DNA from 2 places in the Novosphingobium oxfordense genome. Region 1 is predicted to be linked to the other one. Evidence: riboswitches for the same ligand, from Rfam matches in the RefSeq annotation. Region 1 holds a riboswitch; the other holds the start of a gene.
What was found. Region 1 has a riboswitch for S-adenosylmethionine ahead of metA (homoserine O-succinyltransferase). Riboswitches for the same ligand answer to the same signal wherever they lie in the genome.
Positions count from the first base shown of each region.

Region 1 (4,674 bases):
TTCATCGAACGGGCGGACAGCACCGCGCGCATCCTGGACGTGAAGTATTACGTGCTGCTGCCCTCGGTCGCCTGGGTGGGATCGAGTCTGGACAATGTGCAGTGGGACACGCTGCTGCGCTCGGTGGCGGGCAACCGCGCCTATTCCTGGCTCAATGCCGGCGCCATGGACCCGCGCGGCATCGCCCGTTTCCTGATCCTGGACGGACAGTTCCCGCGCAGCCTGGTGTTCTGCTATGAAAAGCTGCGCAGCAATCTGGCCGGGCTCGCCAAGGAATATGGCGAGGAAACTTCCGCCCACGCCTTGCTGCGGCAGACGGGCGCGGCGCTGCACCAGACGACGATCGAACACATTTTCGAGACCGGGCTGCACGAATTCCTGCAGGACTTCATCGGGCAGACCAACCGTCTCGGCAACGCCATCGCCGCCGATTATCGCTTCATCGAGTAGAAGGGACCGTTCCCCCGTGCTGCTGACCGTGACCCACACCACCCGCTACACTTTCGACGCGCCGGTCACGCACGGTCTTCAGCGGTTGAAATTGCGGCCCAAGACCACGCACGGGCAGGAAGTGGTCGACTGGACGATGGACCTGACCGGCGCACGGGCAGAGGCCGAGTACGACGATCACCACCACAGCCACACCGCGCTGGTCTCGATCGAACCGGGGGCGGACGCCGTGGTGGTCGCCTGTCGCGGTACGGTTCGCACGATCGACAACAGTGGGATCACCGGCAACCACACCGGCCTGATGCCGCTCTGGACGTTCCTGCGGCCCACGCGGCTGACCAAGGCCGGCGCCCGCGTGCGCGCGCTGGTGGAGGATGTCGATGCCGATCGGCGCGATCCACTGGAATTCCTTCACGCGCTGTCGCGGCTGGTGGCGGAGCGTATCGAATATGTGCCCGGCGCCACCGATGCGAAGACCACGGCGGAAGAGGCGCTGGGCGCGGGCAAGGGCGTCTGCCAGGACCATGCGCATACGTTCATCTCTGCGGGCCGTCTGCTCGACATCCCGATGCGCTATGTCGGCGGCTACCTGAAGATGAACGACCGGGAGGAGCAGGAGGCCGGCCACGGCTGGGCGGAGGCGCATGTGCCGGGGCTCGGCTGGGTGGGTTTCGACGTGTCCAACGGCATGTCGCCCGATGAACGGTATATTCGCGTGGCCAGCGGTTGCGATTATGGTGAGGCGGCGCCCGTAAAAGGGATCGCGATGGGTGGCGGGGACAGCCAGCTAGAAGTGCGTTTGTCCGTGGGCGAGAAAGTGCTAGGTCAGCAACAGCAGCAGTCTTCCGCAGGAAGGCAGCAGCAAAGCGGCTGAGGGGTCGTTTGAAAATTCGCTGAAAGCGAATTTTGCGGCACCGGCCCTCGGTGCAGCGATGAAAATGCCTTTCGGGCATTTTCCAGACAGACTTTGAAGCCGTTCCCGCGAAGATCGGAATACAGTGTATCTCGCGGGGGAAGCGAATTGATCGGGGCGTAGAATTCCATGACCTATTGCGTGGGCATGATGCTGGACCGCGGGCTCGTGCTGATGAGCGACACCCGCACCAATTCCGGGGTCGACAACATTTCGACCTTCCGGAAGATGTATCATTGGCAGATCCCCGGCGAACGCGTGATCTCGGTGATGACGGCGGGCAATCTTGCCACCACGCAGGCGGTGATCAGCCAGCTTGAGGAACGCAACAAGGCCCCGGCGGAGCGGCACAATTCGCTGCTGGAAGCGCCCACGATGTTCCAGGTGGCCACGATCGTCGGCAATCTGCTGCAGGACGTGATCGAGGAACGCGCGGCGGACAACGGCCAGAACGCGGCATCTGGCACCTTCAGCGCGACGATGATCGTCGCCGGCCAGATCAAGGGCATGGAGCCCCGCCTGTTCCTGATCTACCCCGAAGGCAACTTCATCGAGGCCAGCTTCGACACGCCGTTCTTCCAGATCGGCGAGACCAAGTACGGCCGCCCGATCCTGATCCGCGGCTATGACCGCGACATGAGCTTCGAGGCGGCGATCAAGCTGCTCTGCGTCTCGTTCGATTCGACCGTGAAAGCCAATCTCTCCGTCGGCATGCCGCTGGACCTGCTGGTGCTGGAAACGGACAATTTCACCCCGCTGCACGAACGGCGGATGGAATGGAACGATCCCTATTACCAGTCGATCACCGCAAGCTGGGGCGAATCGCTGCGGCAGGCGCTGGAAAGCCTGCCGAACTACTCGCTGGACAGCGGTGCTGCCGCCAAGACCGGTAAGCTGAAGGACGCCGCGGCCTGAGGGCCGCCCGTCTTCCGCGTTCCGGAGCGTTGGGGAGCGCCATGGCGCTTTGCGATCAGCCGATGGTTGCGGTAGCGGCTCCGACCGTCTAAGGCAGTCCCTGCATCAAGAGTTGGGGCGACGCCCAACGCCAACCTGCCGTTCCGGGCAAGGTGGCACTCCGAGAGGAGGATGTGGCCGAGCGGCAACCAAGCGGAGCAAGCCACGCAGCGTCGATCCCGAAAAAGGAAACGACGCGCCGTGCCTATAATGATCCCCGATGGACTGCCTGCCCGTCACGTTCTGCAGGCCGAAGGCGTGCCGATCATGGGGCACACCGATGCAGTGCGGCAGGATATCCGGCCGCTGCGGATCGGCCTGCTCAATCTGATGCCGGACAAGGTGAGCACCGAAACCCAGCTGGCACGCTTGCTGGGGGCGACGCCGCTGCAGATCGAACTGTCGCTGGTGCGGCTGACGGAGCATGTTTCCCGCAACACCTCTGCGGATCACATGGCGGCATTCTACCGTCCGTGGAGCGAGGTTCGGGCCGAACAGTTCGACGGTTTCATCGTCACCGGCGCGCCGGTTGAGCGGATGCCCTTCGAAGACGTCAGCTATTGGGCGGAACTGCGCGCGATCTTCGATTGGACGCAGACGCACGTGCACCGCTGCTTCACGATCTGCTGGGCGGCGCAGGCCGCGCTCTTCCACTTTCACGGCGTGCCGAAGCGCGATCTGCCGAACAAGGCGTTCGGCGTGTTCGAACATCGAAATCTGGCCCCGGCCTCACCCTACCTTCGCGGCTTTTCGGACACGTTCGACGTTCCCGTGTCCCGCTGGGCCGAAGCTTGCCCGGCCGCGCTGGCGCAAGCGGAGGGCCTGCGCGTTCTGGCGGGCAGCGCGGAAGCCGGCGCCGCGCTGGTGGACGATCACGCCCACGGCACGCTGCACATGTTCAATCATCTTGAGTACGACACCGGTACGCTGGCGGGGGAATATCACCGCGACGGTTCGGACCAGGTGCCTGCGGGCTATTTCCCGGCAGACGATCTAACCCGCCCGCCGGTCAATCGCTGGCGCAGCCACGCGCACCTGCTGTTCGCGAACTGGATCAACGAAATCTACCAGACGACGCCGTTCGATCTGGCCGCGCACTTCGCGGCGAACGGTTCGAACTTGCGGGCTTCCGAGCGGGAGCCCGCTTAGAGCGTTTTCCAATCAGGTGGAATCACCTGATGACCCGGAAAACGCGGCAAACCAGAAACTTGGAGCAATTGATCCGATGCAATCGTATCGATTGCTCCAAGATTGGGACTGCGTGACGGCCTTCAGGCCGTTGCGCGGGCCAGTCGCTCGGCCAGCGCGGCGAAGTCGGCTTCGCTGGCCGTCCAGGTCTTGGCGAACAGTCCGCCTTCGCCGAACAGTGCGCGCGGGGTGCCGTCCTTGCCCTCTTCGCGCCAGATGTCGGCAAGGCGCCCGGCCATCGGATCGTCCACCGGGCCCCACTTGGCGGCATTGTCGCCGCGCACGTGGCGCAGCCATGCGGCCAGCGCGGTAAGGATCGCCGGGCACTGCTTGCCTTTCGCCTGATTGGCGGCGAGCGTTTCCAGCCAGCGCTGCGGGATCTTCTGGCTGCCGTCCATTGCGATCTGGATCAGCCGGTGCTGCAGCGCGGGATTGGTGAAGCGGGCCAGCAGGGCGTCGGCATAGGCCTGAAGGTCCTGCGCGGGCGCGGCCTTGATGGTCGGCTGCGCTTCCTCGTGCATCAGCCGCTCGATCAGCGGGCGGATCGCCGGATCGCCCACCGCCTGATGGACGAAGGCGTGCCCGTGTTCGAGGCCGAGATAGGCCAGCGCCGAATGCGCGCCGTTGAGCATGCGCAGCTTCGCCGCCTCATAGGGCGCCACGTCGCTGACCAGCTCGGCGCCGACTTTCTCCCACGCGGGGCGGGGGCCGGCGAACTTGTCCTCGATCACCCACTGGCTGAACGGCTCGGTCATCACCGCGCCGTCGTCGTCCAGCCGGGCCAGCGTCGCCACCATTTTGCGATCGGCGGCGGTGGTGGCGGGGACGATGCGGTCGATCATCGCGCAGGGGAACGTGCATTCCGCCGCGACCCATGCGCCAAGCTCGGCATCCTTGAGCGCCAGATATTCGCCCATCAACCGTTCAAGCTGGCGGCCGTTGAGGGCCAGGTTGTCGCACGAAAGCAGCGTCAGCCCCGGTAGCCCCAGCTCGCGGCGGCGGCGCAGGCCGGCTTCGAGGAAGGCGTAGATGCTACCGTGATGCGCCAGGAACGGATCGAGCGATCCGTCGGCGGCGCGGCAATAGCCCTTTTCGGTGACGGTGAAGGTGACGATCCGCGTTTCCGGCGCGGCGATCTGGGCGATCACCGCCTCCGGATCCTCGCTGGC
Region 1 covers NZ_CP147005.1:31,988-36,661, forward strand. Annotated here, with positions in the region: gene WBP07_RS00135 (alpha-E domain-containing protein) at 1-450, shown strand, start outside; gene WBP07_RS00140 (transglutaminase domain-containing protein) at 467-1,324, shown strand; gene WBP07_RS00145 (peptidase) at 1,493-2,278, shown strand; SAM-I-IV-variant riboswitch at 2,376-2,480, shown strand; gene metA (homoserine O-succinyltransferase) at 2,519-3,466, shown strand; gene WBP07_RS00155 (mannitol dehydrogenase family protein) at 3,589-4,674, opposite strand, start outside.

Region 2 (4,674 bases), on a different replicon from region 1:
CGCGGCAGCAGCCTAAGGGAGCGTCGATGCGGCACACTTTCTTCTGCATCGACGGCCACACAGCCGGTAACCCCGTTCGCCTTGTGGCGGGCGGGGCTCCGCTGTTGAAGGGCGCCTCGATGTCCGAACGTCGGCAGGATTTCCTGTCGCGCTTCGACTGGATCCGCACGGGGCTCTGCTTCGAGCCGCGCGGGCATGACATGATGTCGGGCGGGTTCCTCTATCCGCCTTGCGATCCGGCCAACGACATCGGCATCCTGTTCATCGAGACTTCGGGCTGCCTGCCCATGTGCGGCCACGGCACCATCGGCATGGTGACCTTCGGGCTGGAGCACGGGCTGATCCAGCCGGCGACGCCGGGCAAGCTGCGCGTCGAGGTTCCGGCGGGCGTGATCGAGATCGCCTACGAGACGAATGGCCCCAAGGTCACTTCGGTTCGCATCACCAACGTCCCCGCCTATGTCGCCGCGCGCGGCATCGAGGTGGACGTGGAAGGCATCGGTCCGCTCTCGATCGACGTGTCCTACGGCGGCAACTACTACGCCATCGTCGAGCCGCAGGGGAACTACACCGGGCTCGACGATCTGGGCGCGTCGCGCATCATCGAGCTTTCGGGCAGGATCCGTGAGGCCGTGCGCGCGAAGTACGAGCCGGTCCACCCGGTCGATTCCACGATCCGCGGCGTCAGCCACATTCTTTGGGCCGACAAGCCCAAGCACGAGGGGGCCGATGGCCGCAACGCCGTGTTCTATGGCGACAAGGCGATCGACCGCAGCCCTTGCGGCACCGGCACTTCGGCCCGCCTGGCGCATCTGCACGCCACCGGCCGCTTGAAGGTGGGCGACCGCTTCGTGCACGAAAGCTACATCTGCAGCCGCTTCATCGGCCGCGTGGAGCAGGAAGTCATGCTGGGCGACCAGCCGGCGATCATCCCCTCGATCGAGGGTTCGGCGATTGCCACCGGCTTCAACACCATCTGGATCGACCGCGAAGACCCGTTCTGGGCCGGTTTCCAGGTAACCTGATGGTTTGTTTGAAAATTCGCTGAAGGCGAATTTTGCGGCACCGGCCCTCTCCCCCACCCGACCACCCATCAGGGTACACTCGTGGGTGGTCGGGTGGGGAAGAGGGCCGGTGCCGAACGAAAACGCCTCCTAAGGCGTTTTCCAACAAGTTCTGATTACGTACCCACCCGATCGGCGGGTCTGCATTCCCTCTCCGCCGATCCCTCTTTAGCCCCCGCCGCATCGTCGGCGGGGGCTTTTTTCGTGTCGAACTATTCGTGCGCCCTATCGCAACAGTCTTGCGCTTGCGGGCAATCGCCTCTATCGCTGTTTCCAGCATCAAGAGTCGGGCCGACGTCCGACGCCAACCTGCTCCCCGAGCAAGGTGGTGCCTCCGAAGGGAGGGATGTGGCCGGGCCGGCAACTAAACGGGACCTTTCGCCACTGTCATACGTCGATCCGGTGCTTGCATTCGAAGCATTGAGGAACCGAGCATGACACAGCACCCCCAGCAGTTCGCGAGCGACAACTACGCCGGCATCTGTCCCGAGGCGCTTGCCGCGATGATGGAAGCGAACGCAGGCTCGGCCGTGGCTTATGGCGACGATGAGTGGACCTTGCGCGCCGCCAACAGCTTCCGCCGCCTGTTCGATGCCGATGGAGAGGTGTTCTTCGTGTTCAACGGCACGGCGGCCAACTCGCTGGCGCTGGCCTCGCTCTGTCAGTCCTACCACAGCGTGATCTGCTCCTCCTCCGCCCACGTGGAGACCGACGAGTGCGGTGCGCCGGAGTTCTTCTCGAACGGCTCCAAGCTGCTGGTCGCCCAGTCGGAGGACGGGAAACTGACGCCGGAGGCGATCCGCGCGCTCGCCGCCAGCCGGTCCGACATTCACTTCCCCAAGCCGCGCGTGGTCACGATCACCCAGCCGACCGAGACGGGGCAGGTCTATTCGATCGATGAGGTCAAGGCGATCTCGGCCGTCTGCCGCGAACTGGGTCTGAAGCTGCACATGGATGGCGCACGTTTCGCCCATGCTTGCGCCACGCTGGGCTGCACACCGGCGGAAATCTCGTGGCAGGCGGGTGTGGACGTGCTCTGTTTTGGCGGCACTAAGAACGGCATGGCCGTGGGTGAGGCGATCATCTACTTCGACCGCGCACTGGCGGCGGACTTCGACTATCGCTGCAAGCAGGCGGGCCAGCTCGCCTCCAAGATGCGCTTCCTCTCAGCCCCGTGGATCGGCCTGATCGAGAGCGGCGCCTGGCTGCGCAATGCCGAGCACGGCAATGCCTGCGCCCGCCGCTTGGCGGACCTGGTTGGCGATCTGCCAGGGCTGTCGTTCAAGTTTCCGGTGCAGGCGAACTCGGTCTTTCTTGAGGCACCTGCCGAAGTGCTGGAGGCCCTGCGCGAGCGCGGCTGGCGCTTCTACACCTTCATCGGTGGCAGCGCCCGCTTCATGTTCGCGTGGGACTGTGACTTGGCGCGCGTGGAGGAACTGGCGCGCGACATTCGCGTGGCAGCCAGCGGGCAGGTGCTCGCCGCCTGATAGCGGTCGCCTGACATTGAATACCAAAAGGCCCGCCCGGTCTTGCGACCGGACGGGCCTTGGGATGAACGGCGGCTTTCAGGCTGGGACGAAAAGCCGCCGTGCGGGACAGGATCAGAAGTTGGCGGTGAAGCCGACGAAGATCGTGCGGCCGAGCGAGTCGTAGACGCCCGGATAGGTGTTGCCGTTGCCGAACGACTGCAACAGGCCCGAGTCGAGGATCGGCGGATCCTTGTCGAACATGTTGTTCACGCCTGCACGCAGGGTGAAGTTCTTGTCGATCGCCTGGGTCAGCGACAGGTCGAAGTAGTTGTAGGCGTTGATCTTGCGGTTGACCGTCGTCTGGTCAGCCGAGAGCAGCGGGTTGCTCGACAGGCTCGAAAGCTTCGTGCCGCCGATGTAGCGCCAGGAGAGCGAGACGGTGGTATCGCTGGGTGCCATCCAGGAGAGGCGCGCGACATGGCGCCAATCGGGGGTCGGCTGGCCGCAGGTGTAACCGAACAGGCCCTTGCAGTCGTACGAGCCGCCGCCGGGGACCGGCTGCGAAACCTGTTCGATCAGGTAGGTGCCGACCAGGCCCAGATTGACGCTGCCGTGGCTGCCGAGGTTGAACGTGTAATCGGCATTCACGTCGAGACCGGAGGTCTTGAGGTAGCCCGTGTTCATCGTGGTCGAGATGATGTAGCCCGAATTCTGGCCAAACACCTGGCCCGAACGCGGATCGCGAACGAACAGGCCACAGTAGTACGGATCACCGGTCGAAGCGCACTGGCCCATGATCAGCGAAGGCGCGATCGAACCGATGTAGTCCTTCACCTTGATGTTGTAGTAGTCGACCGAGACCGAGAGGCGACGAATGGCCTTCGGCGTGATCACGACGCCAAGGGTGTAGGTATCGGCGGTTTCGGGCTTCAGCGCGACGTTGCCGCCGCCAAGCGCGGAGCACTGATCGGACGGGCATCCGGGGATGCTGCCGTACATGGCCTGGGTCACGCCGGTGGCCTGGCAGACCTCGAACGAGGCGGTCGGGTTGGCGCCCGCGCACGGATCTGTGCCGTTCACGTTGCCGACCGACTGCGCGGCGAAGAGTTCGGCCACGTTAGGTGCGCGGATGGCGTGGTTGTAGCTGGCGCGGACGCGCAGGTCGTCGATCGGCGCCCACGACAGTTCGCCCTTGTAGGTCCACACGTTGTAGCCCGACTTCAGGCCGGTCGAGTTCTGCTTGTTGTCGTAGGACGAATAGCGCAGACCGCCGTTGATCGTCAGCGAGCGGAAGAACGGCTTGTTCTCGATCAGCGGAACTTCGATTTCGCCGAAGGCCTCGGTCACGGCGATGATACCGTCGGAGGGCAGGGTGCCGTTCTGCTGCGCGACTTCGTCAGCCGTGAAGTTCAGCGTTTCGCGGCGGCGTTCGACGCCGAGTGCGATGCCGACGCCCTTTTCGGCCCACGGCAGGATCACGCCCATCTGGCCCAGGTCGCCGCTGAGCGAGCCGGAGATCACGCCCAGCGAGTTGCGCGAAGCGGTGTTGCTCTCACCGAAGATGTAGGCGGCCTGGTCCGCCGTCACGCCGCCGGGCGTGAAGACGTTGATCGGAATGCAGTTCGGGTCGGTGCCGTCGATGACCGAGCGGCAGGTCGGCACGCCGTTGACGCTGACGGCATCGAGCGCGAGGCCGGCCTTCGCCTGGTTCACGTCGTTGAGGTACGTCTCCTTGTACTTCACGAGCGAGTACATGTAGTTGACGTCGTAGCTGAAGCCGCTGCCGATATCGCCGCGCACGCCTGCCGAGTAGCGGTAGTCGTTGAAGCGCAAGTTGTCGCGACGCGGCTGGCCGACCACGCGATAGCCGACGTTGGTGGGCGCCGTGGTATCGGTGCCCGCAGCCGAACCGCAGATCGCGGAAAGCTGTGCGGCGCTGGCGTAGGGGTTGTTGCAGGAAACGTCGAAGGCCGTGCCGAACCAGACCGCCGAAGGCGCGACCTGCGAGAACGTCTGGTCCTTCATGTACATGAAGCTGCCGTAGACTTCGGCCGCCTTGCTGAACTGGAAGTGCGCGAAGCCGCCGGCCGTGTAACGCTGGTCAGAGCGCTGCAGGTAGTTGTCCGGGGACGTGTTGTACG
Region 2 covers NZ_CP147008.1:549,276-553,949, reverse strand. Annotated here, with positions in the region: gene WBP07_RS25445 (dihydrodipicolinate synthase family protein) at 1-16, shown strand, start outside; gene WBP07_RS25440 (4-hydroxyproline epimerase) at 27-1,025, shown strand; SAM-I-IV-variant riboswitch at 1,336-1,442, shown strand; gene WBP07_RS25435 (threonine aldolase family protein) at 1,499-2,551, shown strand; gene WBP07_RS25430 (TonB-dependent receptor domain-containing protein) at 2,666-4,674, opposite strand, start outside.
Region 2: linked by a shared signal. The riboswitch ahead of WBP07_RS25435 (threonine aldolase family protein) and the one ahead of metA (homoserine O-succinyltransferase) in region 1 are both predicted to bind S-adenosylmethionine.